Regions from separate parts of the Nocardia sp. NPDC055165 genome, predicted to be linked through region 2. Evidence: riboswitches for the same ligand, from Rfam matches in the RefSeq annotation. Region 2 holds a riboswitch; each other region holds the start of a gene.
The links. Region 2 has a riboswitch for S-adenosylmethionine ahead of ACWFRF_RS28315 (aminotransferase class V-fold PLP-dependent enzyme). Riboswitches for the same ligand answer to the same signal wherever they lie in the genome.

Region 1 (7,382 bases), on a different contig from region 2:
CGTCCTTCGCCGGGAAGGCCTGCCCGTGCTCGACCGAGGTCAGATCATCGACCACATCGACATCATTCCGATCGATCACGCTGTGCTGAACGAAGCCGAAGCGATCATCTCGCACATCCGGACACTCGACGCCATTCATCTCGCCTCGGCATTGCGCAGCGGCTTGGACGATCTCACGGTGGTGACCCACGACAAGAACATGGCCACCGTCGCGGGCCACCTGGGGTTCGCGGTCTACGACCCGGTCCGGTAGGCGATCCACGAGTCCGACGTCGACCTGCCCGTTGCGACAGGCCGACTCGGGACGTTCGGACGAACTAGCTCAGGGCGTTGTCGAGGTCGCCGAGGAGATCTTCGAGGTCTTCCAGACCGACCGAGATGCGAACTACCCCGTCGGACAAGCCGATTGACGCGCGCCCCTCCGGGCCCATGGCTCGGTGGGTGGTGGTGGCGGGGTGGGTGATCATGGTTTTGGCGTCGCCGAGGTTGTTCGAGATGTCGATGATGCGGAGGCGGTTGAGGACCTCGAAGGCTCGCTTCTTGCCGTCTTCGCCGTTGAGGGCGAAGGTGACTACGGTGCCGCCGCCGGTCATCTGCTCTTTGGCCAGCGCGTGTTGCGGATGTGATTCCAGGAAGGGGTATTTCACCCAGTCGACCGAATCCTTGGTCTCCAGGAACTCGGCTACCCGCAGGGCCGACTCGGTGGAGTGGCGCACGCGCAACGGCATGGTTTCCAGGCCCTTGAGCAAGGTCCAGGCGTTGAAGGGGCTCAGGGCGGGGCCGGTGTGGCGCATCAGGGTTTTGACGGGGCCGTCGATGTAGTCCTGGGCACCGAGGATGGCGCCGCCGAGGACGCGGCCCTGGCCGTCGATGTGTTTGGTGCCGGAGTAGACCACCACGTCGGCGCCGAGTTCGAAACCGCGCTGGAGCAGGGGGGTGGCGAAGACGTTGTCCAGCACCACCTTCGCGCCCGCGGCGTGGGCGAGCTCGGTGACCTTGCGGACATCGACGAGGGTCTGCATCGGGTTGGCCGGGGTCTCGAAGAACACGGCCTGGGTGGGGACGGAGAGGGCCTGCTCCCACTGGTCGAGGTCGTCACCGTCGACGAACACGGTTTCGATACCCCAGCGCGGCAGGATCTCGTTACAGACCACGAAACAGGACCCGAACAGGCTGCGGGCGGCGACGAGACGGTCGCCCGCCTTCAGCAGGGCGCCGAGCGCGGTGAACACCGCCGACATGCCGGACGCGGTCGCGAAGGCCGCCTCGGCGCCGTCGAGCAGGCGGATGCGCTCCTCGAACATGGCCACGGTCGGGTTGCCGAAACGCGAGTAGACGAAGTGCTCGACGTCGCCGGTGAACGCGGCCTCGGCGGCTTCGGCGTTCTCGTAGACGAAACCGGAGGTCAGGTACAGCGCCTCGGAGGTCTCGTCGAAGCCGGAACGGCGCAGACCGCCGCGCACGCCGAGCGTGCCGGGACCGACGCCTTCGGGCAGTGGCTTGTCGAACGAACCACCGGTGATCATGCTTTTCTCCTTATGCCTGACGCCACGGCAGGCCGACAGCGCGCCAACCGGTGCTGCCGCGCTGACCGAACGCGTCGGGACCACCTTCGAAACCGTCGAGCACGTTGTAGGACGGTGCCACGCCCGCCGCGGTCGCCAGGTTCGCCGCGTGCGCGGAACGCTGACCGGAGCGACACAGGAACACCACGGGTGCGTCGTCGGGGCGACCGGCGAGTGCCTTCTCGAGCTGCACGCCGAACTCGGGATTGCGGGTGCCGGTGCCGTCGACCCACTCGATGAAGTGGGCAGGGCGTTCGATGGAACTGGTGTCGGGAATGCCGATGTGTGCCCACTCGCCTTCGGTGCGCACGTCGACCAGCACAGCGCCGGGGTGCTCGGTGAGCAGCTCCCACGCCTTCTCAGGGGTGATGTCGCCGGCGTAAGTCATGTCGATCCTCCTGCGTGAATCCGCTCTTGCCGTGCCGGAAATCCCCGAACACACGGCCAGGTCGTCACCCGGAGCACCCCACCGCGGAGGAGGGTTGCCGACCAGCGAGCCGGGGCTTGACGCTGGCACTCATGACCTTGCGATCTGAGATTGCCTCGGCACCGGTCATCGTGTCAAACGATTCAGAAGGAACACACCAGCCACGCGCTGTCGACGCGGGTCAGTTTCCAGTTGCTCGCCGCCGGGTTGCCGTTGACCACGAGCGCCGCGTCGATCTTGGCGCGGTCGCCGTTGACGGTGGCGTTCTCGAAACCCTTGCCGTCGATCGTGACAGTGGATTTCGGGCCACCGAGCTGTTCGCCGAGGCCGGATTTCTCCTCGTCGAACCCGGGGCAGGCCACACCGGTCGGCGGACGGAGGTCGCTGCGCGAGCGCGCGTCGATATAGTTGGTGACGGCGGCCGCGAGACGGTCGGCCTCTGTGACATTTTTCTCAGCGGGTGAGAGCAGTCCACCCGCCACGATGCCGATGAGCACGATGATCGCGATCACCGCGGCCGCGACGAACGGGACGATGGAACGCTTGTCGGTCTGATCCACCACTACGGGCTGGTCATCCGAGCCTGTTTGCTCCTCGTTCATGCTGTAATCCTGACAGACCCGCGCGGGCAGCTACACCGCGCGCCGGGTGGCTGCAACGCCGCAGCTAGAATCGCCTTGATTGCGGTCGGCTGCCGACGTCGATGGCAGCTGCCAGTAAGCGGATGTCCGACTTAGCCTAAGCTAAGTTGACGCCGTCAAATCAGTTCTCGACCAAAGGGTGCGCGTAGAAATGACCGAACAGAGTGCAGCGACTCGCCCACTTCGCATTGCGATCGTGGGTGCGGGACCGGCCGGTATCTACGCCGCCGACGCGTTGATGAAGTCCGATGCCGACGTGAGCATCGACCTCTACGAGCGTATGCCCGCGCCCTTCGGCCTGATCCGCTACGGCGTCGCCCCTGACCACCCGCGCATCAAGGGCATCATCACCGCCCTGCACAAGGTCCTCGACAAGGACCAGGTCCGCCTGCTCGGCAACATCGACTACGGCACCGACATCACCCTCGACGACCTGCGCCAGTTCTACGACGCGGTCATCTTCTCCACCGGCGCCAACGCCGACCGCGCCCTGGCCATCCCCGGCATCGACCTCGACGGCTCCTACGGCGCCGCGGACTTCGTGTCCTGGTACGACGGCCACCCCGACGTCCCGCGTTCCTGGCCACTCGACGCCGAGAAGGTCGCGGTCCTCGGTGTCGGCAACGTCGCCCTCGACGTCGCGCGCGTGCTCGCCAAGACCGGTGACGAACTGCTGCCGACCGAGATCCCGCCGAACGTCTACGAAGGTCTCAAGGGCAACAAAGCCCTCGAGGTCCACGTGTTCGGTCGTCGTGGTCCCGCGCAGGCCAAGTTCACGCCCCTCGAGCTGCGCGAACTGGATCACTCGCCGACGATCGAGGTCATCGTCAACCCCGAGGACATCGACTACGACGAGGGCTCCGAAGCCGCGCGCCGTAACTCCAAGCAGGTCGACATGGTCGCCAACACCTTGGAGCAGTGGGCCATCCGCGACCACGGCGACCGCCCGCACAAGCTGTTCCTGCACTTCTTCGAATCGCCCTCGGAGGTCCTCGGCGCAGACGGCAAGGTCGTCGGCCTGAAGACCGAACGCACCCAGCTCGACGGCACCGGCAACGTCAAGGGCACCGGCAACTTCACCGACTGGGACATCCAGGCCGTGTACCGCGCCGTGGGCTACCTCTCGCAGAACGTCACCCAGCTGCCGTTCGACGATCAGGCGGGCACGGTGCCCAACGAGGCCGGCCGCGTGATCGCCGACGACACCGCCGAAGGTGACGCCCGATTCATGCCCGCCACCTACGTGACCGGCTGGATCAAGCGCGGCCCGGTCGGCCTCATCGGCCACACCAAGGGCGACGCCAACGAGACCATCGCCTGCCTGCTCGACGACGCCAAGGCCTTCGCCCCCGCGCCGAAGCCCGAGCTCGACGCCGTCACCGAGTTCCTCGAGGGCAAGGGCATCCCGTTCACCACCTGGGCGGGCTGGTACCGCCTCGACGCCCACGAGCGCGCCCTCGGCGAGCCCGAAGGCCGTGAGCGCGTGAAGGTCGTGGAGCGCGAGGACATGCTGCGCGCCTCCGAGCCGAACAAGGCCTGAGTTTTCGGCGCGCTGGCGCGCGCGTGTTCGCGGCCCTGAATGGCCCGCCGATCCCTCCTCGGGGTCGGGATGTGCGGGAGTTGGGTGTGCTGTCATGGCAGAACTCGGGGTTTCAGTGGTCCCGTCCTAGTGGGGGCGCGACGTTGAGCGCGCTCGCGCCGCAGAGATAAGGCATTCTGTACTGGTGTTCGATGCCCACGTCCACATCATCGATCCGCGGTTTCCGCTGATCGAGAACGAAGGCTATCTCCCCGAGCCCTACGTGATCGATGACTATCGAAAGCGTATGGCGCACTTCGATGTTCGCGGCGGTGCTGTTGTCAGCGCGTCTTTCCAAGGCGCTGATCAGACGTACCTGAAGGCAGCACTGGCCGCGCTCGGTCCCGACTGGGTCGGCGTGACCCGGCTCGATCTCGACGCCACCGACGACGAGATCCTCGCGCTGAACCGGGCAGGCGTACGCGCCCTGCGGTTCAACCTCAAGCGCGCCGCCGCCGACATCACCGAGATGACATTGCAGGCGTTGCGCGCCCACGAACTGGCGGGCTGGCACGTGGAGCTCTACATCGACGGTCAGATGCTGGCCTCGCTGCAACCGGTGATCTCGAAGCTGCCCGCGCTCTCGATCGACCATCTCGGCATGTCCGACGAGGGTCTGCCGTACCTGCTCGACCTGGTGGACCGCGGCGCCAGGGTGAAGGCGACCGGGTTCGGCCGGGTCGAGATGGATGTGGCCGAGACGCTGCGACGCATCCACACCGTCAACCCGGGTGCGCTGATGTTCGGCAGCGATCTGCCCGGCACGCGCGCAGGCAGGCCGTTCGAGGAGCGCGATGTGGACCTGATCTCGCAGGTGGTCGGCTCCGATATCCACGCGGTGCTCGAGGACAATGCCCGCGAGTTCTACCGGCTGCCCGCGGTGCGTCGCCCGAAATCCGAGCCGCTACCCCGCACCGAGAATCCGACTATCCCGATCCCGCGCAATCAGCTCCCCGGCGCGGACGACCACACCCGTCCGCTGCCGATCATCGAGTAGTCAGCTGATGATCGCGCCGGTGAGCCACACACCGGACGCGATCAGCGCGCCGAACAACTCGACCAGCATCGACAAGCCGACGCCCTTGAGCGCGTGCACGGTCGCGGGCCAGGCCAGGTCGTTGGTCTTCAAGCGGTACAGCTCGGCCAGGTACACACCGAGCACGAAGCCGATGAACAGGCCGACGATCGGGATCACGAAGAAGCCGGCGATGCCGAGCACCGCACCGGCCAGCAGCGCACGGTTCGACACTCCGGCTTCGCGCATCCGCTTGCCCGGCCAGGTGTACTTCACGATGCCGGAGAGCGCCAGCGCGACGGTGGCGATCGCCAGCACCGTCCAGGCCGTCGTACCGCCGGTCATGAACGCCCACACCGCGATTGCCGCGAAGATGAGGATCACGCCCGGCAGAATCGGTACGATCACGCCGACGATGCCGACCAGAATGACAAGGCCGACAACGACCTCACCCCACACGCCCACTATCGGGTCCTCCCGTTGCCACGCCGAGTCGCGCTCGTGCGAATTCTCGCCCATGCTCTACCCGAGCCGCCACCCCAGCGCTATTGTCGGAGTGTCAATACCGTTCGACGACGAACTGAGGTCACCGCGTGAGCACGGAGTCCACCGCCAAGCAGGGGCCCCTTGCGGGCATCAAGGTCATCGAGTTGGCAGGCATCGGGCCAGGTCCGCACGCCGCGCTGCTGCTGGCCGACCTCGGGGCCGACGTGGTGCGCGTGCAGCGCCCGAACCAGCTGCCCGGCTTCATGGAACGCCCCCAGTGGCGCGGGCGAACGATCGTCGAGGCGAATCTGAAGGACCCCGCCGACGTCGCCAAGATCCTCGACCTGGTCGAGAAGGCCGACGTGCTGCTCGAGGGCTTCCGCCCCGGCGTCACCGAGCGCATGGGCCTCGGACCCGACGAGGCGCTGGCCCGCAACCCGCGCCTGGTGTACGGCCGGATGACAGGCTGGGGCCAGCACGGCCCGCTCGCCGATCGCGCGGGACACGACATCAACTACATCTCGCTCACCGGTGTGCTCAATGCCATCGGGCGCAAGGGCGAGCGGCCGGTGCCGCCGCTGAACATGGTCGGCGACTTCGGTGGCGGCTCGATGTTCCTGGTGTTCGGCGTGCTCGCCGCGCTGGTGGAGCGGCAGAATTCCGGCAAGGGCCAGGTGATCGACGCCGCGATGATCGATGGCGCGCTTGCCCTTTCGCACATGATCTGGGGTATGCGCGGGGTCGGCCTGTGGTCCGACGAGCGCGGCACCAACCTGCTCGATACCGGCATGGCCTTCTACGACACCTATGAGACCTCCGACGGCAAGTACATGGCCGTCGGCGCGATCGAGCCGCAGTTCTACGCCGAACTGCTGGCCGGGCTGGAGATCGACCCGGAAGGTCTGCCGATGCAGATCGACCCGAACGGTCAGGAACAGCTGCGCAAGCTGTTCACCGACAAGTTCCTGACGAAGACCCGCGACGAGTGGGCCGCGATCTTCGACGGCACCGATGCCTGCACCACACCGGTGCTGACCTTCACCGAGGCCACCGAGAACCCGCACATCGTGGCCCGTACCGGCCTGATCGACATCGACGGTGTGGTCCAGCACGCGCCCGCGCCGCGCTTCTCGCGCACACCGGGCGGCACACCCACTCCCCCGCCGAACGTCGCGACACCGATCGAAACGGTCTGGGCTGACTGATTTGGCGGCCTGTCGTCGGTAAAGTTTTCCACTATCGACGACAGGCCGAGGTTCCGAACCGTCAGAACCCCACCGAAGGTGCTCGCCGCCCTCATCGCGGTCACCACCTTCGGCGCGGCAGTGCTGTGCTTCATCCTGGCCGAGGGATTGTTCGACACCCGTACCGCGCAGATCGCCGAAAACCATTGCCACAGTGCGGCACCGGTGCCGGTGATGGTGAGCGTGCTGAACGGGCTGGCGACCGGGATGCTGCTGGCCGCCGCCGTTTCGCTGCTGTGTCTGCTGGTGCTGCTGTTCCGCTATCCGTCCGAACGCGGCGCCGTCGCGGTGCCGCTGACCGCGCTGGGGTTGGTGGCCTCGGTGCTGTTCATGTTCGGGGCGGGGTACGAAACCGTGCGCCCCGAACCGGCTTCCACCGGGCACAACCCGTGCGCGTTCAGTAGCAGGTGAGTGGCTGGAGCGGA
Region 2 (7,382 bases):
TCCCGACCGTGTGAGTTGGATCAAACGGACACAGCGACCGGGAGGACGCGCGCCGGACGGGCGTAAGTTGGGGGCGGTGGGCGATGTGCAACCTTCTGAGACCGGACTGGTCGTTCCCGATGATCTGAGCGGGATAACGGCTGAGCAGTATCGGGCCTCTATGCGGCACTATCCGGCCGGCGTCACGGTGGTGACGCTCGGAGCCGAGAGCGGACCGGTGGGGTTCACGGCCACCTCGTTCGCTTCCCTGTCGCTGGAACCGCCGCTGGTGTCGTTCAACATCGCGCACACCTCATCGAGCATCAACGCGTTGCGAGCCGCGGACTCGGTGGTGATCCATTTCCTGGGCGAACACCAACAACACCTGGCCCACCGCTTCTCTCGTACCGCCGCCGACCGCTTCACCGACCGCGCCCTCTGGACCACCCTCGACACCGGCGAACCGGTCCTGCACGGCACCCCCATCTGGCTGCGCACCACCCTCCACAAACTCATCGACCTGGGCGACCACACCCTCGCCGTAGGCCTGGTCACCCGAGTCCACGACCAAACCGAAGAGTCCCCCTCCGCAGCCCCGTTGCTCTACTACAACGGCAAATACCACCGCCCCACCGCCCTCGACACCTGATCAGAGCGTCTGTGTAGGCCGGTGACCCACCTGCCACAGCTAGGTTGGTCCGATGAGCGAGGAATACGACTGGTCGTGGTTGCGCGCCGGTGTTCCGAGAATCGACCTGGACACGTATGTGGCGATGCCGGAAGACCTCGCTCGGGTGATCGAGGTCAAAGACGGCCTGCTGGTGCATCGCGACTCACCTTCGCCGAATCACATCGCCAGCGCCGACGTGATCAAACAGTCCCTGCGGGAAGCGATCCGGAAACGCGCCACCGGGCAGCCCTGCCTGAAGGCCAGCGGCGAACTGGACATGCTGGTCTCGGAGGTTCCCTTCAACTTCCGCCGCCCCGACGCCATTGTGTACCGCTGCATCGAAGACCCCCGCGACAAGTGGAAAACCAAGCCGACAGCAGGCGACACCCTGCTGGTCGTCGAAGTGGTATCACCGGCGACGGTTACCGCCGATTGTGTGGATAAACGGGCGGAATACGCCCGCCTGGGAATCGAGCAGTACTGGATCGTCCGCATGGAGAACAACGACGGCCGCGTGAAATCCATCGAGATCCTTCGTCTCAATACCGCAGGCGTCTACATCTCCACCGAAACCCGGTTCCGCTCGCACAATCCCCTCGCGATCGCCATCACTGATCCGCTCGACGTCACCATCACCTGGGACGCCCTCGACGCGGACCTCGACTGATGCCTGGCAGCCTCGGCATCTGATCGGCGCTATTCGCAGGCCACGCCGTCGCCGTCTCGGTCCAGGCCGGAGCGGTAGCCGGGATCGCCTGTGCGCAGCGGGGCTGCGCCGGCGGCTCTGGCAGCGGCGCAGTTCTTGTAGTAGGCGCTGGCGGGCGCGGGCGCTTCGGGCTCCGGGACGGCTGCCACCCGTGGGGCGGGGAGGTCGACGGTGGTGGTCGGGACGGGGACGATGACCGGCGGTGGAGCCGGCGCCGCGATCGTGGTGGTGGGTGCAGTGGTGGTGGGTGCGATGGGTGACGGCGGGAGATCGATCGTGGTGGTCGGGGCGGTGGACGCCGTGGTGGTCGGGGCGGCGGTGGTCGTCGACGGCTTGGCCGTGGTCGATGATTCAACGACGCGGGGGGTCGAGGTGGGTGATGTCCGCGCGGCCGGTGAGGGGTTGTCGTCACTGAGACCGGCGACGACCGAGAGACCGAGCACGCCGGCGACTCCGATCCCGGCCAGCAACGGCCAACGCCGCTTCTTTTCGGGTCGGCGGGGCGGACGAGCCCACGGATCGGGCGGCTGAATCGGTCGAGTCACGGTGTCCCCTTTGATTGTCGGGCAATCTCGGGGGCTTCATCGCGACGGGTTCGACAGGCGTTACCCAGCTGGGAGGCAGTCCAAACCTGGAATTTCCGAGAAGCGGTCGGTCGGGTTCTCGGACGGATACCACTCGACGGAAAACGAATATCGGCCGCCGAGAGCAGGTCTCGACGGCCGACGTTCGGCGAATCTCGCCTGTGACGAGTTCAGCCGATCAGGCAGGGGGCGGCGCCTTCGGGGGAAGAGGCGCTGAGGGGACGGGTTTCGGGGGTCGGGTTCCAGTGCCCGTCGGTGGCGGCGTAATTCCAGGCGGGGCCGTGGCTGACCAGGGTGGCTACGGCACTGATCAAGCGGTCTACATCGGCGGCGGTGGTGCCGAGGCCGATGCTGGCTCGGAGGGCGGCGTCGAGGCCGAGGCTCGCGAGGAGGGGGTGCGCGCAGAAGCGGCCGTCGCGCACGCCGATGGCGTGTTCGGCGGAGAGGTACGCGGCGACTTTGCCAGGGGCGACATCGGCGATCGTGAAGGCGACGATGCCCACACAGTCGGGACTGTCGGACCAGATACCGACCAGGTCGACGCCGGGGATCGCGGACAGGCCGTCACGCAGCCGGTCGGCCAGAAAGCGCTCGTGCGCGACGAGTTCGGTGGGATCGATGGCGGCCAGCGCATCGCAGGCAGCGGCAATAGCGGCCGCGCCGAGGACATTCGGCGAACCGGCTTCGTGCCGCTGCGGCGCGCACGCCCATTCGACCTCTGTCACACCGACATTGCGCACCGCACCACCACCGGCCAGGTAGGGCTCGCCCTCGTCCAGCCAGTCGCGCCGGCCGACGAGCACACCCGAACCGAACGGCGCGTACAGCTTGTGTCCGGAGAAGGCGAGGTAGTCGATCCCGGTCTCGCGCAGGGAGATCCGGCGATGCGGAGCCAGCTGCGCGGCGTCGACGAGGATGCGCGCACCACACAGGTGGGCGATGGTCGCGAACCGTTCCAGCGGCAGCACCTCACCGGTGACGTTGGACGCGCCGGTCACCGCGAGCAGCGCGGCAGGCTTGCTGCACAGCTCGGCGACGACACGCTGAATCGTCTCCTCGACCGTGGCGGCGGCTCGCACGACGCGACGACCGTGCTTCGCCCACGGCAGGAAGTTGGCGTGGTGCTCGATATCGAGTACCACGGTCTCCCCTGGCACGCACCCGGCCAGCAGGTTCAGCGAATCGGTGGTGTTGCGCGTGAACACCACGACCTGGTCGTCGTCGGCGTCGAGGAACCGGGCAACGGACCCACGCGAGGCCTCGTAGCACTCGGTGGAGATCCGCGAGGCGTATCCCGCGCCCCGGTGCACGCTGGCGTAGAACGGCAGCAACTGCGAAATCCGGTCGGTGACCTGCTTCAACGCCGGCGCACTCGCCGCGTAGTCGAAGTTGGCGTAGGAGCTGGTACCGCCCTGAACGAGCGGAACCTGCAGGTCGGCACCGGAAACGGCGGCGATGGCACAGGTGGGGTCGATTACAGCAGTCATGACGAAATCCCGTCGGCTCAGGGACCCGCTCCTGAAGAGGTGGCCCGCGCTTGCCGCGCCCAATTCGGACGTCAGCCTGGTCGTCACCCGGAGCACCCCACCGCGGAGGAGGGTTGCCGACCAGCAAGCCGGGGCTGAACGCTGGTACTCGTGACCTGCAACGAGAGTGACAGACGACCACCGGACCTGTCAACCACCGATCGCCGGCGCGCTCGGAGCCGACCCCGGCCACGCACGAGATCTCCCGGTTCGGCGCGGCGGTCGGACCGTCGCGACCCGCAGCGGGAAATCGGTTGTCCACGTGCGCTTTCCTTTGCGACACTCCGGTGATGCCTGCCTTCGCCGATTTCGACCGACGCCACTACCCCACCGTCGATGTCGCCACCGGCTACGACGGCTGGGCCGACACCTACGAGCGCACCGTGATGGACGAGATGGACTCGGCGCTGCTGGATCGGCTTCGCCGCCCGGATTGGGCGGGAGTGCGCCAGGCGGTCGACCTGGGTTGCGGGACGGGGCGAACCGGCGCGTGGTTGCGCAGCCGCAGTAGCGCCGAGATCGACGGCGTCGATCTGAGCGCGGGCATGCTGGCCCGTGCCCGCGTACGCGGTGTACACCGCACACTCACCAGGGCCGACGTGTGTGCCACCGAATTGCCCAGCGGCACTTACGATCTCGTGATCTCCTCACTGATCGACGAACATCTGCCGGACCTGCGCCCGTTCTACGCCGAGGCCGCGCGGCTGGCTGTCCCAGGAGCCACGTTCGCCCACGTCAGCTACCACCCACAGTTCATGATGGTCACCGGAATGCCGACGCACTACACCCCGGCTGGGGGCGATCCGATCGCGATCAGCACCCACCTGCACCTGCTGAGCGAGCACATCACCGCGGGCACCGACGCGGGCTGGGTCCTCACCGAAGCGGCCGAGGCCCTGGTGGACGACGCCTGGCTCGCGGCGAAACCCAAGTGGGCCGACCTGCGCGGCCACCCGTTCACCATGGCGCTGGTCTGGACGCTCGGCATCGCATAGGCACCGCGCCGCACGCTTCGAGGCACGCCCGACGCGAAGGGAATCGCCCATGAGGGGGCGTGGCGGAACTAGCATCCGACGAAGGGAATCGCTGCGCTGAGGGCTCGGCAGATCAATGTGGCGCTGCGGGTGGGGTCCGATGTCAAACCGGTACACAAGGGGTGAACTTTGCCCGTGATGGACGCCGTACGATCGAGTGAAGCGAAAATAGTCCACGTAGTTGATCGGAAGAAGACCATGTCACACGCCTTGAGCTCCACTTCGGCGGACGTGAGCGCCGATCTACCCGACGAATTCGTCCACCTGGCCAGGTTGGCGCTCGCCGGGCGCGAGCAGGACGTCGCAATGTTCGTGCGCCGCGCCGCGCGCCGCCACCGGCATGCCAGTCCCGAACTGGCCGATGCGCTGATCGCGCTGCTGCGCCAGAACCCCACGCGCGCCAACCCCCTACGCGCGGAAGTGGATACGCCGATTCCGGTCGACGGCGACAGCCGACTGCCGCTGCTGCGGGTGATCCCGCCCGGCTCCACTGCCGAAGTGCCGATCCTGGCCGCCGAAACCTATGACGTGCTCACCCAGATCGTCGACGAACGCCGGCAGGCCGACCGGCTGGCCGCCGCCGATCTGACTCCGGCCGGCAGCTTGCTGTTCGTCGGTCCGCCCGGTGTCGGCAAGACGATGGCCGCGGCCTGGCTGGCCCACCAACTGTCGCTACCGCTGGTGGTCCTGGACTTGGCGACCATCATGAGCAGCCTGCTCGGCAAGACCGGCACCAACCTGCGCCATGCCATCGACTACGCCAAGCAGCGGCCGTGCGTTCTGCTGCTCGACGAGCTCGATGCCATCGCCAAGCGTCGCGACGACGATCGCGACGTGGGCGAGTTGAAGCGACTGGTGACGGTGCTGCTCCAGCAGATCGACGACTGGCCGACCGGCGGGGGCCTGGTCATCGGCGCGACCAACCACGCCGATCTGCTGGATCCGGCCGTGTGGCGGCGCTTCGATGTGAGCGTGGAGTTCGCGCTGCCCGAGGCCGAGCAACGCTGCGAGGCGATTCGCCGATTCGCCGGGCAGCCACTGCCCGACGGCGCGGTGGACGCGGTCGCGCTGGCGTCGGAGGGCTTGTCGTTCAACGATATCGAGCGCGCGATGTTGCGATTGCGCAGGCGTTGCGTGCTCGAGGACCAGCTACTGCCCGGGCTGATGGCCGAGCATTCCGCGCGACTGGCAGCTGAACTTCCCAAAACGGATCGGTTACGGCTGGCACAGACGCTGACGGGCGTGTCAGGCTTGTCTCAGCGCCAGATCAGCGCGCTGACGGGGGTGTCGCGCGACACCATTCGTGGTTTCACGCATCGACGGGAATAACGTGGCAGCTGGGGGGATTCACCGGTGGCGGGACCGCGATTTCTGATCGGCTTCGGTGAGCGACTCACCGCGCCCATCTCTCCCAGCAGATCGGGCGGCTCGCCGCAGTCCCCGTACACGGTGGCGCAGGCGCGAGCCCGACTCGCGCCGATGCTCAGCGCGGCCACCTCGAGTGCGGACGCGCTGCCGAAGACGGCCTGCCCGGAGGACGAGACGGTCACGGCGGTCACTCTGCATCCGCAGTACCTGTCCAAAAGTGGTTATCCCACACGACTTCTCACATCGATGCAGTTGGATCCACTGGGCAGCAGGCCGGTGGCGATCGCGCCGGAGCACGGCCGACCACGGGCGAGCACCCTGCTGTTCCTGGCGACGACCCGCGTCAATCTGCAGTTGCTCACCGCGCGGATCAATGCCGACACACCGCTGGGCGGCGCCGAGATCGGAATCGTCAGCCTGGCGGAATTCCGGCTCAACAATGCCGCCGACAGGCTCAGACTCGCAGCGCAACCGCGTAATTCGGAGACCGTCGCCGAATTGGTGCTGCACTCCGATCGCGACATCGCCCTGCAGGGTCTGCTCGACTTCTCCCGCGATCTCGATCTCGACGTGGCCATCGACCGCCGACTCGACAACGGTGGTCTGGCCTTCGTCCCCGTCACCGGAACCCACGCCGCCATCGCCGCGCTCGCCGGCTACTCCTTCACCAGGGTGATCCGCCGCATGCCGCGCATGCGCACCCAGCTCGGACGCGACACCACCACCAGGACAGCGCTGTCGACGTTCCGCCCGGCCTTGCCGACGGCCGAGCCGACCGACCGGGAACTCACCATCGCGGTCTTCGACGGTGGCATCCCCGCACGCACCCCGCTGACCCGCTGGGTCGACGCCCACACCTTCGCCGACAGCGCCGCGCCGCAGCGCACCTATCTCGACCACGGCCACCGCGTCACCTCGGCGCTGCTGTTCGGCAGCGTGGACCCCGTCCAGCCGGTCCCAGTCCCCTACGGCTACATCGACCACTATCAGGTGCTCGACGAGGACACCGACGACGACCAGTGCGAGCTGTACTCGGCCATCGAGCGCATCGATACCGTGCTGCGCCAACGCAAATACGAGTTCGTCAATGTCAGCATCGGGCCCGAACTCCCCATCGAGGACGACGAAGTGCACGCCTGGACCGCGTTCTGGGACGACTACCTCAGCGACGGCACCACGCTGGCCACCATCGCGGTCGGCAACAACGGCGAGGCCGACAAGCCGAGTGGCAATGCGCGCGTGCAGGTTCCGGCCGACAGCGTCAACGCGCTCGCGGTCGGTTCGTCGGATCGGGTGGGAGCGCAATGGAATCGCGCGCCGTACTCCGCGATCGGGCCGGGCCGCTCCCCCGGCACCGTGAAGCCCGACCTGCTCGCCTTCGGCGGCAGCGATCACGAACCGTTCCACGTCGTCGAACCGGACGGCACCGCTGTTCCCGACTCCGGCACCAGCTTCGCCGCCCCGATGGCCCTGCGCGCCGCACTGGGCGCCCGCACCCTGTTCGGCCCGAAACTC
Region 3 (7,382 bases), on a different contig from region 2:
CGCTCGCGTGGTTCGGCGCGCAGTCGGGTCCGCCGATGTCGGAGCCGGGAACGGCGCCGATGGCCGGGTTCGCCGCGCTCATGCACACAGTGCCGCCCGGGCGTGCGGTGGGTGGGAGTGGGGCGCTCAGCGCGGCGTTGATCGCGCGCCTGCGGGCCGACGGTGGCGAGCTGCACACCGGCGACGCCGTCACCTCGCTGCGCCGATCCGGCAGCGGGTGGCAGGTGGCGACCGAATCGGGCCGGACACTGCACGCCGGCACGGTGATCGCGGGTTCCCATATCCTGTCGACACTCGACCTGTTGCGCGCGGGCGATTTCGACGCCCAGGTCCTCGACGACTGGCAGCGCCGCATCCGGGTCGGCCCCGGCATCGGCATGGTCGTGCGCCTGGCCACCGACCGGCTACCCGAATACCCCGGCGCCTCCCCCGCCGAATCCGCCCGTGGTCTGCAGTTTCTCGTCTCCGACCGCCGGCAGCTGCGACTGGCTCACGGCGCCGCCACGGCCGGTTCGCTGCCGCCACGCCCAGTGGTGCTGGCGATGAGTTTCAGCGCGCTCGACCCGTCCATCGCGCCCGCGGGCGAACATCAGCTGTCGCTGTGGGCGCAGTGGCATCCCTACGAGCTCGCCGACGGCGGCAACTGGGCAGCACACGCCGAGCACGAAGCGGACCGGATCATCGCCGAGGTCGACCGGTACGCCCCGGGTTTCACCTCGTCGGTACTCCGGCGATTCGTGCAGACGCCGGTCGATCTCGAGCGGGAGATGGGTCTGCGCGGCGGCAACGTCATGCACGTGGAGATGTCACTCGATCAGATGATGCTGTGGCGGCCGCTGCCCGAGCTGTCGGGCCAGCGCGTCCCCGGCGCTCCCGGCCTGTATCTGACCGGCGCATCCACCCATCCCGGCGGCGGAGTCTCCGGAGCCAGCGGGCGCAGCGCGGCCCGGCTGGTCCTCGGCGACGGGCGCAAGCGCCGGTTCACGCCGCTGCGCAAGCGATGAAGGCCTGCCCGCCACACCGCCGGAGTCGGCCGCACGGCAGCACCGGCCCGACAGTTCGGCGGCATCGATGACCGGCACGATTCTCGACACAGGTCGTCGTACTCTCGCCGCGATCCTCGCCTGGTTACGCGCCGACCCACGCCGCGCGATGCCGGCCGTGACCGCGCTGGCGCTGGTGCTCGCGCAGATCACGTACCCGTTGAGCGCGGGGGTGGCGCGCGACCGGATCACCGTCGCGGTCGTGGTGCTGTCCGCCTCGACCGCCCTGCTGCACGCGGCGACCACTCGTGGATTGCGGTGGGCCGCCGGGTTCTTCGTCGTCGTGTCCGGGCTGGGGCTCACCGCCGAAATCGGCGGCACCGCGACCGGATTCCCGTTCGGCGGCTACGCCTATGCCGTCGATCGGCTCGGGCCCGCGTTCGCCGATGTCCCGTTGGCGGTGCCGTTGGCGTGGACCGGCGGGCTGTACCCGATCTGGATCGTCGCGGGCATGCTCGTGTCCCGCGGGCACCCCCCGAGCGCCTCGATCACGCGCCGCCCGGGTCGGTCCGGATCCGTGCGTGCGCGGGCACACAGCGCGTCGGACGCTCGACTGCTCAGCGGGTCGAATGCCGGGCGCGTGGGGCTGTTCGTCCTCGGCGCGGTCGGCTGGGATCTGTTCCTCGATCCGCAGATGGTGGCCGACGGCCAATGGACCTGGGCGGTCACCGACACGGGCCTGCCCGGCATCCCCGAGATCCCGTACACCAACTACCTGGGCTGGGCGCTCGTCGCCGTGGTCATGGCAGTGATTCTCACCCTGCTCGATCATTTCCTGCCGCCGCCGCGCGACCCGTCGGTGGCGGTCCCGGTCGCGGTGTTCGGGTGGACCTGGCTCGGCTCAGCTCTCGCGCACGCGGTGTTCCTCGGCCTTCCCGCGTCGGCGATCTGGGGTTTCCTCGGTCTCGGTGTGCTCGGAATCCCGTTGTTTCTGCGTGCGCGGGCCGCGCGACGCGCGTTCTGAGCGGGCAGGCCCCGCCGCGACACACCCCGATTCGGGGCGAAAATGCCTGATCGGCGCGGGTGGGTGGTGAACGCTGGGCCCGTCGTGTGGGCTCTCGGGCCTGAGCCTGGCACGATGTCAACCGTGCAGCCGAGTCCCGTCGCCGACATGCCCGCTCCTTCGCCGCGTCGTTCCGTGCCCGCGCGGCGCGTCGCGGCCGTTGCCGTCCTGCTGGCATTGCTCGTGCCCGCGCTCGCCGGGTGCCTGCGTGTGCAGGTGTCGATGGGGGTGTCGTCGAACGATCGCGTGTCGGGGCGGATCGTCGCCGCGGTGGTGCCGACGGGGCCTGAAGACAAGGGGCCGCAGCTGAAGGCGCCGGAGCAGCTGGCGGCGAAGGTGCGGGTGGAGAACTACAACCAGGACGGGTACATGGGTACCCAGGTGTTCTTCGACGATCTGTCCTTCGGCGAGGTCGGCCAGCTCGGTGGCCTGTCGGATCAGACCCAGGGCATGTTCACGCTCGAATTCCAGCGCAGCGGCGATCTGGTGAGTCTCACCGGGCGGGTCGACCTGGAATCGGTGCCGCCGCACGGCTCGGACGTGCAGTTCTCCGTGGCGTTCCCGGCCCGCGTCGCCAAGACCAACGGCACCCGTGAGACCACCGACAGTGAGAACACGGTGTCGTGGAAGCTGCCCGCGGGCGAGGTGTCGACCCTGCGTGCCGAGGTGAAGTACGCCGACCCCAACACCCGCTCGTTCGCGGGCTGGGCGGGCATCGTCGGCGGCATCACCCTCGCGGTGGCCGCGCTGATCGCGGGCCTGGCGTTCCGCGACCGCAACCCCGGCCCGCCGAACGCACCGCGTGGCGGTTTCTCCCCCTCGGAGATGTGGCGCGAAATCTCCAGTCGCAGACTGGGCCGCTGACATGAGCGCGGCTGCCCGCTACCTGACCTGGGCGGGCACCGGTCTGGCCGCGCTCGGCGCGGCCACCGCCGCCTACAACCTGGTCACCTTGCGCACCCTGCCGCGCGGGGTCGCGGGCGTGATCGAACCGGTCACGGTGTGCGTCCCCGCCCGCGACGAGTCGCAGCGCCTGCCCGCGCTGATCGCCGACCTTCGCGCGCAGGTCGGCGTCCCCCGCCTGAGCGTGCTGATTCTCGACGACGCGTCCACCGACGGCACCTACGAAGCCGCACTCGACGCGATCGCCGACGACGAGCGCTTCACCGTCCTGCGCTCGGCCGCCCACCCCGCCCCCGGGTGGACCGGCAAGGCCGCCGCGTGCGCGCGCCTGGCCGCCCGCACCGACGCGGCCGCCCTGGTCTTCATCGACGCGGACGTCCGCCTGGCCCCCCATGCGATCGCCGCCGCGGTGACCGAATTGCGCAGGCGCGGAGCAGGTCTGGTCTCGGCCTGGCCGAGACAGGACGCCGGTTCGACCGCCGAGCGCCTCATCCAGCCCCTGCTGGCCTGGTCGTGGGCCTCGACCCTGCCCGTCGGCCCCGCCAATCACAGCCTGCGCCCGTCCACCGTCGTAGCGTGCGGCCAGTTCCTCGCCGTCGACGCCGCGGCCTACCGCGCCGGCGGCGGCCACGCGGCCGTAGCAGCCAGCGCCACCGAGGACCTGGACCTGGCCCGCGCCATCCGCCGAGCAGGCCATCGCACCGCCCTGGTGACCGCGGGCCCCGCCGCGAGCACCCGAATGTATACCGGCACCACCGAACTCACCGACGGCTACACCCGCTGGCTGTGGTCGGCCTACGGCGGCCGCCGTGACACCGGCGCAGCCATCGGAATCCTCGCCGCCCTCGCCTATTGGATTCCCCCACTGGCCGCGATCTTCGGCCGCACCCGAACCCGCCGAGCAGGCCTACTCGGCTACCTGGCCGCCGTCACAAGCCGTCTGACCGCCCGCACCATCGAAACCCGCCGCCCCCCAACGGCCCTCGACCTCACCTCAGCCCTGGCCCACCCCCTCTCGGTAGCCCACTACCTCGTTCTCTGGACCCGCTCCCACCACCGCCACCGCACCGGCCGCCTCCGCTGGAAACAGCGACCTTTGGTGACGCCCGACGACGCCGTTACCCGCCTGGCATGACCACCGCCTCCGTCGCCACTCCGGCGGTTGACGACTGTTCGATGTCCAGATCCAGGTCTGCCCAGGCGATTTCGACCTTGACCAGGTCGATTTGCGGTGACAAGGTCCTGACCACGTAGCCCGATTCGCTCGGTGACGTACCTGCCGTCCGAAGTGAGACGCTGTTGCTCGATGGAGGACACCGGTCCGTCGTCGTCGACCATGCGGACGATCCAGTACTGGGCGATGCCGAGCCTGACGCCGACCCGCGAGTTTCAGGCGACCTCGGTAATGCCGATGGTGGGAAAGAAGAAGCAAGACCTGCCCGCATTGTCGGTGGTGCCGAAGACGGCGGCCAGGACGGTACCGCGGCCGGTGTCTACGGGGACAGCGCGAACGCCGCCGACGGGGATGGCAGCGAAGAGGAAGTCCCGGATGGCGGTTTCGGCGAGGGGACGCAGTTCGGCGGGAACCTCGGGCGGGACCATGGCGCGAACGATGTCGGCGATCGAGCCCATCGAAGCCATGCCGCCGCGACCGGTGCTGATATTGAGCCAGGCCACCTGCATACCGGAGGTTTTCGTCGCAGCGGTGTCGGGGGCGAGGCCGTAGGGCAGGAAGGTGAACAGGGTCTGGCCGGACTTCACGGCCGACAGGTCGATGCCCGGGATCGGGAGGGTGTTCGCCGGCCACGGCCCAGGGACCGCGCCCGCGACAGCCGGCACGAGACCCGCGCCGTCACCGGTGCAGTTCGCGGCGACCGTGGGGTACAGGAACGGCTGGATACCCAGGGATTTCAGCGTCTCGACGACGGTTTGGTAGGCGCCGAGCAGATCACCCGGGCCCGCCGATGGCCGAACAGCCGGCGCATCCCGGGTGACAGCGGGCGTCACCGGTGCGGCCGGTTCGGCGGCGGCCAGTGGCGCGGCCAGCAGTAGCGCGGCGGCGCAGGCCGTCAGCGAGGTCAGTGTGGTGGAACGACGTGCAACGATCACGGCGAAACTCCTCATCGACGCAGAGAAGGCCGACGCTACCGCGTGCGGTGGGTGAATCCGGACAGGTGAAGTCACCGGCCGTTCGGCGCGTCGCAATCTCGCAGCGAACCCGCCGCCGCGGCCCGGTGTCCGCCCCCTTCTCGGCACCGGACCCAACGACGCGTCCGCAGGATCCCTACGCCCGGACGCGTTCGCCCAGACCCCTGCGCACGCGCCCGCGCGCGAATCACCTACCGCGCCGAACCGGGGCAATTATGCCGGTGCCCACGATCGGTTCCAACCTCTGCGCTCACGTTGATTTCTATCGTTGCGCGCACTAGTGCATATGCCACATGCTGATTCAGCTCGGGCCACGACGGCCGGGCACAACCATCCAGAGCGACCGAGAGACCTGGCTCTACGACGTCGCAGCAACCCGCCCGTTTCGGGGTGTGGGTGCTTCTGCCGGGTTCGATGGAGGAGATTTTCTGCTGTCCACCTGTCCGGCCTGAGCGCCGCCAGATCGCGAACCCGTTGCTGGCCGGGTGGAGGTCACTGTGCCTCGTTCCACTGTTTTCCGAAGGATTCCCATGACCGCGTCTGCCGTATCCGGCGCCGAGACCGCGCCCGCACCGCCCGGCGACGCTCTCCCCGCCGACAAGGCGCCCGTCGACGACCTGCCCCGGATCGCCGGGTCGTGGCACCCGTGGCGCTGGGCCGTCGCGGCGATCGCCCTACTGCTGGTGGCCCAGTTCGCGCACGGCCTGATCACCAATCCGGGTTGGGACTGGGGCACTTTCGCCCAGTACTTCACCGCGAAGTCGGTCCTGGCCGCACTCCGGGTGACCATCGAGCTCACCCTGTGGGGCACCGCCCTCGGTTTCGCGATCGGCACGCTGCTGGCGATCGGGCGGGTGTCGAACAATCCCGTGCTGCGGGTGATCGCCTGGACCTATATCTGGGCTTTCCGTTCGATCCCGCTGATCGTGCAGCTGCTGTTCTGGTTCAACATCGCCTACCTGTATCCCCGCCTGTCCGTGGGCATTCCGTTCGGCCCCGGCTTCTACGAGTTCGATGTCAATGGTGTGATCAGCGGTTTCACCGCGGCGGTGATCGGGCTGGCCCTGCATCAGGCGGCGTATTCGGCCGAACTGATCCGGGCGGGTCTGCTCGCCGTCGACGACGGTCAGCTCGAAGCGGCGGCGGCGCTGGGGATTCCACGCTGGCGCCAGTTCCGCACGATCGTGTTGCCGCAGGCGATGCGCTCGATTCTGCCGAACGCGGCCAATGAGGTGATCAGCCTGTTCAAGGGCACCTCGATCGTGTCGGTGATGGCGATCGCCGAGCTGTTCTACCAGGTGCAGGTGATCTTCGGCCGAAACGGCCGGGTGGTGCCGCTGCTGATGGTGGCGACCGTCTGGTACATCGTGCTCACCACGGCGCTGTCGATCCTGCAGTACTACATCGAACGGCACTACGCCAAGGGCGCGCAGCGTGAGCTGCCGCCGACACCGTGGCAGCGGGTCCGCGCCAAGGTCACCGAGATCGCCGCCGGTGCGGCCGCACCCCGAGGAGCAACCCGATGACCGCAGCGGTGCTGGCGCGCGGAATCCGCAAGTCCTACAGCGGCACCGAGGTACTGCGTGGCGTGGATCTGGCCGTACGCGCCGGTGAGGTGGTCGCGCTGATCGGGCCGTCCGGCTCCGGCAAGTCCACACTGCTGCGGGTGCTCAACCATCTGGAAGCGCAGGACGCGGGCACCGTACACATCGACGGTGAGCTGATCGGCTACCGCCAACGCGGCAATACCCTGCGTTCGCTGCCCGACCACGCGGTGCGCGCCCAGCGCAGCCGCATCGGCTTCGTGTTCCAGCAGTTCAATCTGTTCCCGCATCTCACGGTGCTCGACAACGTGGTGCTCGCCCCGGTCTCGGCGCAGCGCCGTCCGCGCGGCGAGGTGATCGCCGAGGCGACACAGCTCTTGGAACGGGTGGGCCTGGCCGATTTCGTCGACGCCTACCCCCGGCGTCTGTCCGGTGGTCAGCAGCAGCGCGTGGCCATCGCACGGGCCCTGGCCTTGAAACCACGGCTGATCCTGTTCGACGAACCCACCTCCGCACTCGACCCGGAGCTGGTCGGCGAGGTCCTCGCGGTGATCCGCGATCTCGCGCACAGCGGCACCGCGCTGGTGATCGTCACCCACGAGATCGGTTTCGCCCGCGAGGTCGCCGACACGGTCGTGTTCCTCGACGAGGGCGTGATCGTCGAGCAGGGCGAGGCCGCCAGCGTTCTCGATCACCCCGAACACCCGCGTACGCAGGCGTTCCTGTCCCGCGTCCGCTGAA
Region 4 (7,382 bases), on a different contig from region 2:
TGCCGCGGTGTTCGAGGCCACGGGTCCAGGCGAAGATCGACGCGATCGGGTTGGTCGAGGTGGGCTTGCCCTGCTGGTGCTGACGGTAGTGCCGGGTGACCGTGCCGTGCGCGGCCTCGGCCTCACAGGTCTTGCCGTCCGGGGTGAGCAGCACCGAGGTCATCAGGCCGAGCGAGCCGAAGCCCTGGGCCACGGTGTCGGACTGCACGTCGCCGTCGTAGTTCTTGCAGGCCCAGACGTAGCCGCCCTCCCATTTCATGGAGGAGGCGACCATGTCGTCGATCAGGCGGTGCTCGTAGGTGAGGCCCGCCGCGTCGAACTCGGCCTTGAACTCGGCGTCGAAGACTTCCTGGAAGGTGTCTTTGAACATGCCGTCGTAAGCCTTGAGGATGGTGTTCTTCGTGGAGAGGTACACCGGGTAGTTCTGCTGCAGGCCGTAGTTGAACGAGGCCCGCGCGAAGTCCTCGATGGACTTCTTGAAGTTGTACATACCCATGACGACGCCGCCGTCCTCGGGCATCTTCACGACCTCGTGGATGATCGGCTCGCTGCCGTCTTCCGGGGTGAAGGTCAGCGTGACGGTGCCCGCCTCGTAGACCTTGAAGTCGGTGGCGCGGTACTGGTCGCCGAAGGCGTGACGGCCGATGATGATCGGCTTGGTCCAGCCGGGCACCAGCCGGGGCACGTTGGAGATGATGATCGGCGCGCGGAAGATGGTGCCACCCAGAATGTTACGGATGGTGCCGTTGGGCGAGCGCCACATCTTCTTGAGGCCGAACTCTTTCACCCGCGCTTCGTCGGGGGTGATGGTGGCGCATTTCACGCCGACGCCGTACTTCTTGATGGCATTGGCCGCGTCGACGGTGACCTGGTCGTCTGTCTTGTCGCGGTACTCGATGCCGAGGTCGTAGTACTCGAGGTTCACGTCGAGATAGGGATGGATCAGCTTGTCCTTGATGAACTGCCAGATGATCCGGGTCATCTCGTCGCCGTCGAGTTCTACAACGGTGCCTTCAACCTTGATCTTGGACATGGATCTTCGTGTCCTCCTCGGTGGGTGCCCTTATTGCACGGCTAGGCGAACACGCTTGTGAGCGGACCCCAGCAGTTCCAACAGACAACGTATATGCCCCGCGTTGTCTGCGGGACGTGTGGTGCAAACAAGACGAGCGTACTGCTGTCCCCCACCTCACCGCGACGGGAGGCCCCACTGTGCGGGACAGCCCTCCCGGCCCGCCTGTCATCACCCGATCGGGCCTTGACCGGCTACTGAGTGGTAACAAGAGGCCCGCGCCGTAGCGCGGGCCTCGTCGAGAAGGTCAGACCGCGACGGGTATCGCGGCCGCGTGTTCGTCGCCTTCGATCAGGTTCTCCGGCTTGTCGCGGATCATCACCGCGATCACCACGGCGGCGGCGAGGAAGAAGCCGGCGCCGATATAGAACGCGACGTCATAGCTGTAGATCGAGGCGCGTTCGATCAGGTGGTCGACGGTCGGGTTGTCGGTGACGTAGTTCTCGGCGGCCTGCACCGACAGGGTGGTCAGCAGGGCGGTGCCGACGGCGCCGCCGACCTGTTGGGCGGCATTGAGCAGGGCACTCGCGACACCGGAGTCCTCGGCATCGACCTGATGCAGGGCCACGGCCTGCATCCCGACGAACAGCGGGCCCATCCCGAGCGCCATCAACAGCTGCGCGGGCAGCACGCTCAGCGCGTACCCGTCGCCGTAGCTCAGTTGTGCCAACCACAGCAGTCCCACGACGCCGAGCAGCGCGCCGACCACCATGAGCGGACGCGGCCCGAACTTGGGCATCAACGAACTGGTGATGCCCGCCGCGATCCCGATGCCCACGGGGAACGGCAGGAACGCGATCCCGGCCTTCAGCGGCGAATACCCCAGGGTGTTCTGGTAGTAGAAGCTCAGGAACAAGAACATGGCGAACATCGCGATCGGGATCAGCAGCGCGGCCAGCAAAGCGCCGCCGCGATTGATCTCACCCGGAATTCGCAGTGGCAGCAGCGGGTTCGCCGAGCGTGCCTCGATGAAGACGAACGCGATGAGCAAGGCGAAGCCGGCCCCGAGCAGGCCGAGGGTGCTACCCGCCAGCCAACCGTGTTCGGCGGCGCGACTGAATCCGTAGACGATCGACACCAAGCCGAATGTCACGGTGACGGCGCCGGGCAGGTCGTAGCCGCCGGTTCTGGGCACCGGGATATCGCGCGCGATCACCGCCACCGCACCGGCTACCGCGATGAGCGCGATCGGCGTGTTCATCAGCAGCGTCCACCGCCACGACGCGAATTCGGTGAGCGCGCCGCCGACGATCAGCCCGAATGCGATGCCACCGGCGGTGATGCCGGCGAACACCGCGAACGCGCGGGCCCGTTCCTGCACATCGGTGAAGATCACCGACAACAGCGACAAGGCCGCGGGGGCGAGCAGCGCGGCGAACGCACCCTGCAGACCTCGGCCGACGAACAACTGCGGACCGGTCTGCGCGAGCCCCGCCAGCGCCGACGCGGCGGCGAAGCCGACCAGGCCGACCAGGAAGATCCGGCGCCGGCCCAGGTAGTCGGCCATCCGCCCGCCGAGCAGCAGTAGCCCGCCGAAGATGAGTGTGTACGCGGTGAGCGCCCACTGTTTGTCGCCGTCGCTGATCCCCAGGTCACGCTGGGCATAGGGCAGGGCGATCGTGATCACGGTGGCGTCGAGCACCACCATCAGCTGGGCGGCGGAGAGCACGACCAGCGCCCACCACCGCATCGAACTCTGTTGGGAATCAACATGTTTCGTTTCTATCTCGGTGCTGGTCACCAGGACTCCTCGTCACTCGATCAGTGTGGACCAATCCTGGCACTGTGAGACAATTGGCGTCAAGAGAAAAATGTCTGACTGCGCCAATTGGCCTAGTTGGACAGATAAAGCGGCCGACACGGTAGGCTGGTCAAATGCTGGACTCGACCACTCCGATCAGCGCCGACCGGACGACCGAACCGGCTGCCGGCGCGCCACTGGGCCTGCGCGAGCGCAAGAAACTCCAGACCAAGGCCGCGATCGTGGCGGTCGGACTCGACCTGTGCGACAGCCAAGGGTTCGACGCGACGACGGTCGAGCAGATCGCCGCGGGTGCCGATGTGTCCCCACGCACCGTCAACCGGTACTTCGCGCTCAAGGAAGACATCGTGCTGGCCCCGATCGACGACTTCGGGGTCTCCGTCGCCGTCGCGCTGCGCTCCCAGCCGAACACCGGCAACGAACTCCAGGCACTGTGCGGCGCCTACCTGGAGGTGGTCCAGGCCGAGGCGGATGCGGACGGTATCCGGTTCATCCGTCAGTTCCTGCAGATGCAGCGGATCATGCGCACCAGCCAGTCGGTCAACGCGCGCGCGCTGGAATACGCGGAGAAGAAGAACGTCGCGGTGTGCACCGAGCTCGCGCAGCGGATGGGCACGTCACCGGAGGACTTCACGGTGAAGCTGGTGGCCGGGATCTGGCAGATGCTGTGCCATCTCTCGGTCGCCGATACCGAACAGGCACTGCTGAGCGGGTCACCGACGGTAGCCGTTCGGGTCACGCGCGACGCCGTGCTGCGCGCCTACCACGGCTTGCGGCAGGTCTGTGGCGCACCGGTGGACGACACGCCAGGCTTCGGCACACCGTCCGGCGAGTGATCTTCGGCGGGAAATGCGGGGGAAGTTTCCGCCCGCGGGAGATCTCCGGTTAACATGACGGCAAGGTCATGAGTACCAGCGCCAAGCCCCGGCTCGCTGGTCGGCAACCCTCCAGCTGCGGTGGGGTGCTCCGGGTGATGACCGGGCTCTCGAAAGTCGAGAGCAAGCGCGCACTGCAGGAGGCCCCCATGTGTTGTTGCCAGTCGATCCGACCCAGTTGACGAGATCCCCCGGCTGACACCCATTTGGAGCACGACATGACTGACTCTTCCCTGCCCGAGAACTGGTCCTTCGAGACCAAGCAGGTCCACGCGGGCCAAGCTCCCGACGCGAGCACCAACGCGCGGGCGCTGCCGATCTACCAGACCACTTCCTACACCTTCCGCGACACCGATCACGCCGCCGCGCTGTTCGGTCTCGCCGAGCCGGGCAACATCTACACCCGGATCATGAACCCCACCCAGGACGCGGTGGAGCAGCGCGTGGCCGCGCTCGAAGGTGGCGTCGCGGCGCTGCTGCTGGCCTCGGGCCAGGCCGCGGAGACCTACGCGATCCTGAACCTGGCGAGCGCGGGCGACCACATCGTGTCCAGCCCGCACCTCTACGGCGGCACCTACAACCTCTTCCACTACTCGCTGCCCAAGCTGGGAATCACGGTCTCGTTCGTCGAGGATCCCGATGACCTCGCGCAGTGGGAAGCCGCGATCCAGCCGAACACCAAGGCGTTCTACGGCGAGACCATCGCCAACCCGAGCAGCGCGGTGTTCGACATCCCCGGCATCGCCGGTGTCGCGCACGCGAACGGCCTTCCGCTGATCGTGGACAACACCGTCGCGACCCCCTACCTGATCCAGCCGCTGGCCCACGGCGCCGACATCGTCGTGCATTCGGCGACGAAGTACCTGGGTGGGCACGGTGCGGCCGTGGCGGGCGTGATCGTCGACGGCGGCACCTTCGACTGGACGGTGCGCGACGCCGACGGCAACGCGCGCTTCCCCGGCTTCACCGAGCCCGACCCCAGCTACCACGGTGCGGTGTTCGCCGATCTGGGCGCGCCCGCGTTCGCGCTGAAGGCTCGCGTGCAGTTGCTGCGCGATCTGGGTGCCGCGGTCTCGCCGTTCAACGCGTTCCTCATCGCCCAGGGCATCGAGACGCTGAGCCTGCGGGTCGAACGGCATGTCAGCAATGCCGAGGCGGTCGCGAAGTTCGTCGCCGAGCAGCCGGGCGTCGACGCGGTGTTCTACGCGGGCCTCGAGTCCTCGCCCTGGTACGCGCGAGCCAAGGAGCTGGCGCCCAAGGGCGCGGGCGCGATCGTGGCGTTCGAGCTGGCAGGCGGCGTCGACGCGGGCAAGAAGTTCGTGGACGCGCTCAGCCTGCACAGCCATGTAGCTAACATCGGTGATGTGCGTTCACTCGTGATTCACCCGGCGTCGACCACGCACTCGCAGTTGACGCCCGAAGAGCAGCTGGCGGCCGGCGTCACCCCCGGCCTGGTCAGGCTCGCGGTGGGCATCGAGGGAATCGACGACATTCTGGCCGATCTGCGGGCCGGGTTCGCGGCGGCGACGACGTGACTGTGAGCACCGAATCGCCGATCGCCCGACCAGGAACCGGGGTGGCCCTGCTGCCGCCGCCGGACGGGCGCGTCGGCCTGGTCGCCATCGGGGATGTGGCGCTGGAGAACGGCGCCGTCGTCCCCGATGTGCGGCTGGCGGTGCAACGCTGGGGCGAGCTCTCGCCCACCCTGGACAACGTGGTGCTCGTCGAACACGCGCTCACCGGCGACTCCCATGTCGTCGGTGGGCCCGACGGGGCGCCCGGCTGGTGGGAGGGCATGGTCGGGCCCGGCGCGCCGATCGACACCGACGAGTGGTGTGTGATCGCGACCAACGTGCTGGGCGGCTGCAAGGGCAGCACCGGCCCGTCCTCACTCGCCTCCGACGGAAAGCCATGGGGCGCGCGGTTTCCCGAGCTGAACATCCGTGACCAGGTGAAAGCCGAAGCGCAGTTGTTCGAGGTGCTCGGGATCGAGCGGCTCGGCGCTGTCGTCGGCGGCTCGATGGGCGGCATGCGGGTGCTCGAGTGGATCATCGGCCTGCCCGAGCGGGTTTCAGCCGCGCTCGTGCTGGCCGTGGGCGCCCGTGCCACCGCCGACCAGATCGGCACCCAGACCACCCAGATGGCCGTCATCACGGCCGATCCCGACTGGCAGGGCGGCGACTATCACGGCACCGGTCGCGCGCCGATGACCGGCATGGGCCTGGCCCGGCGGATCGCGCACCTGACCTACCGCACCGAGGGCGAACTCGATCACCGCTTCGCCAACAAGGCACAGGGCGACGAGGACCCGTGGACCGGTGGACGGTACGCGGTGCAGAGCTACCTCGAGCACCAGGCCGACAAGCTGTGTTCGCGCTTCGATCCGGCCACCTATGTACTGCTCAGCGAGGCCATGAACCGCCACGACGTGGGGCGCGGGCGCGGCGGCGTCGCCGCCGCGCTGGCCTCCACCGCGGTGCCGTGCGTGGTCGGCGGAGTCGACTCGGATCGCCTGTACCCCCTGCACACCCAGGCCGAGCTGGCCGAAGGACTGCCGGGCTGCGCGGGTCTCGAGATCGTGCACTCCCGCGACGGGCACGACGGGTTCCTCACCGAGGCGGCCGCCGTGTCGAAGCTGCTCACCGAGACGATGCGCTTGGCGCGGGAGAACCGCTGAGCCGTCAGGGCCCGGTCAGCAGAGTGACGATCGAGCGAACGTAGGCCTGAAGTCGTTCGCGCGGATACTCTTCCGGCTCGCTGACCCCCAGTCGACCGAGCATTTCGGCGATGGTGAGGGTCGAGTTCGCGAGTAGCCCGGCATCCATGCCCGACCATCGCGGCAGCACGGAGATGCCCATGCGGACAAGCGATTCCGCGCGCTCCAAGATTTCGGCGCGCGAAGCACGAAGCGCCGCACGGTATTCGTCGGGCGCACTCGCCGGGGTGGCGAGGATCAGCCGCCAGCGGGTCGGATTCGCCAGTGCCACACCGACGAACGCTTCGACGGTCGCCGAGGCGGCGGCCAACGGATCGGCGCCGAGCAGGTCTTCGGGCAGCGTGTCGGCGATCTGATCCAGTCCGCGTTCCCGTTCGCGTTCCAGCAGCGCTTCGACGAGTTCGGCGCGGGTCTTGAACACCGTGTACAGCACAGGTTTTCCGACGCCCGCCTCCTGCGCGACGGCCTCCATGCTCAACTCGTGCAGTTCCATCCGGCCCAGGACCGTGAACGCGGCGTCGAGAAGTTGCGCGCGGCGCTGCTCCGGCGGCAGGCGCGGCGCATAGCGGCGTCGAGGTCGCTGCTCCTGCGTCGAGGTCACCGCCCACCTGCCTTTCGCTCGCCGACGATACCCGCCGACCCTGTCGGTACAAATCCTACGCAACCGTTGTATTCACGTCGAGCCATTGCTACGGTGGTGTTGTATTCAATTGTTTCTCGCACTGCAAAGGGGCATGTGCAATGGCTTTCGATGCGTCGACTCTGCGTCGCGACGACTACGGCTTCTTCGGGCCGGATTCCCCCACCTGGAAGGTGTGGGCGGCGCCGACCGCGCTGATCGGATTCCAGCGCGCGGTCACCCTCGAGCACTTCGATCCGTTCCTGACCGCCGCGGTCGCCGATTCACACGGGATCTACGACAATCCCGCCACCCGCCTCGACCACACGCTGTCCTAC

Region 1: another riboswitch for S-adenosylmethionine. It lies ahead of ACWFRF_RS21335 (rhodanese-like domain-containing protein); the one in region 2 lies ahead of ACWFRF_RS28315 (aminotransferase class V-fold PLP-dependent enzyme).
Region 3: another riboswitch for S-adenosylmethionine. It lies ahead of ACWFRF_RS23165 (amino acid ABC transporter permease); the one in region 2 lies ahead of ACWFRF_RS28315 (aminotransferase class V-fold PLP-dependent enzyme).
Region 4: another riboswitch for S-adenosylmethionine. It lies ahead of ACWFRF_RS33510 (bifunctional o-acetylhomoserine/o-acetylserine sulfhydrylase); the one in region 2 lies ahead of ACWFRF_RS28315 (aminotransferase class V-fold PLP-dependent enzyme).

The regions. Positions count from the first base shown of each region.
Region 1 covers NZ_JBSGSS010000010.1:65,478-72,859, reverse strand. The annotation lists gene ACWFRF_RS21345 (PIN domain-containing protein) at 1-253, shown strand, start outside; gene ACWFRF_RS21340 (O-succinylhomoserine sulfhydrylase) at 318-1,526, opposite strand; gene ACWFRF_RS21335 (rhodanese-like domain-containing protein) at 1,537-1,953, opposite strand; SAM riboswitch class IV at 1,971-2,090, opposite strand; gene ACWFRF_RS21330 (Rv0361 family membrane protein) at 2,136-2,594, opposite strand; gene ACWFRF_RS21325 (FAD-dependent oxidoreductase) at 2,785-4,173, shown strand; gene ACWFRF_RS21320 (amidohydrolase family protein) at 4,358-5,209, shown strand; gene ACWFRF_RS21315 (DUF456 domain-containing protein) at 5,210-5,692, opposite strand; gene ACWFRF_RS21310 (CaiB/BaiF CoA transferase family protein) at 5,821-6,918, shown strand; gene ACWFRF_RS21305 (hypothetical protein) at 6,997-7,368, shown strand; gene yczR (MocR-like transcription factor YczR) at 7,355-7,382, opposite strand, start outside.
Region 2 covers NZ_JBSGSS010000016.1:183,319-190,700, reverse strand. The annotation lists gene ACWFRF_RS28330 (flavin reductase family protein) at 161-628, shown strand; gene ACWFRF_RS28325 (Uma2 family endonuclease) at 681-1,316, shown strand; gene ACWFRF_RS28320 (excalibur calcium-binding domain-containing protein) at 1,346-1,900, opposite strand; gene ACWFRF_RS28315 (aminotransferase class V-fold PLP-dependent enzyme) at 2,110-3,426, opposite strand; SAM riboswitch class IV at 3,468-3,582, opposite strand; gene ACWFRF_RS28310 (class I SAM-dependent DNA methyltransferase) at 3,756-4,460, shown strand; gene ACWFRF_RS28305 (AAA family ATPase) at 4,698-5,828, shown strand; gene ACWFRF_RS28300 (S8 family peptidase) at 5,853-7,382, shown strand, end outside.
Region 3 covers NZ_JBSGSS010000011.1:151,628-159,009, reverse strand. The annotation lists gene ACWFRF_RS23190 (phytoene desaturase family protein) at 1-1,004, shown strand, start outside; gene ACWFRF_RS23185 (carotenoid biosynthesis protein) at 1,072-2,007, shown strand; gene ACWFRF_RS23180 (LppM family (lipo)protein) at 2,155-2,910, shown strand; gene ACWFRF_RS23175 (glycosyltransferase family 2 protein) at 2,912-4,084, shown strand; gene ACWFRF_RS23170 (hypothetical protein) at 4,339-5,058, opposite strand; SAM riboswitch class I at 5,425-5,518, shown strand; gene ACWFRF_RS23165 (amino acid ABC transporter permease) at 5,628-6,623, shown strand; gene ACWFRF_RS23160 (amino acid ABC transporter ATP-binding protein) at 6,620-7,381, shown strand.
Region 4 covers NZ_JBSGSS010000027.1:37,270-44,651, forward strand. The annotation lists gene ACWFRF_RS33495 (NADP-dependent isocitrate dehydrogenase) at 1-1,033, opposite strand, end outside; gene ACWFRF_RS33500 (MFS transporter) at 1,320-2,813, opposite strand; gene ACWFRF_RS33505 (TetR family transcriptional regulator) at 2,948-3,670, shown strand; SAM riboswitch class IV at 3,735-3,845, shown strand; gene ACWFRF_RS33510 (bifunctional o-acetylhomoserine/o-acetylserine sulfhydrylase) at 3,928-5,244, shown strand; gene metX (homoserine O-acetyltransferase MetX) at 5,241-6,386, shown strand; gene ACWFRF_RS33520 (TetR/AcrR family transcriptional regulator) at 6,391-7,026, opposite strand; gene ACWFRF_RS33525 (oxygenase MpaB family protein) at 7,167-7,382, shown strand, end outside.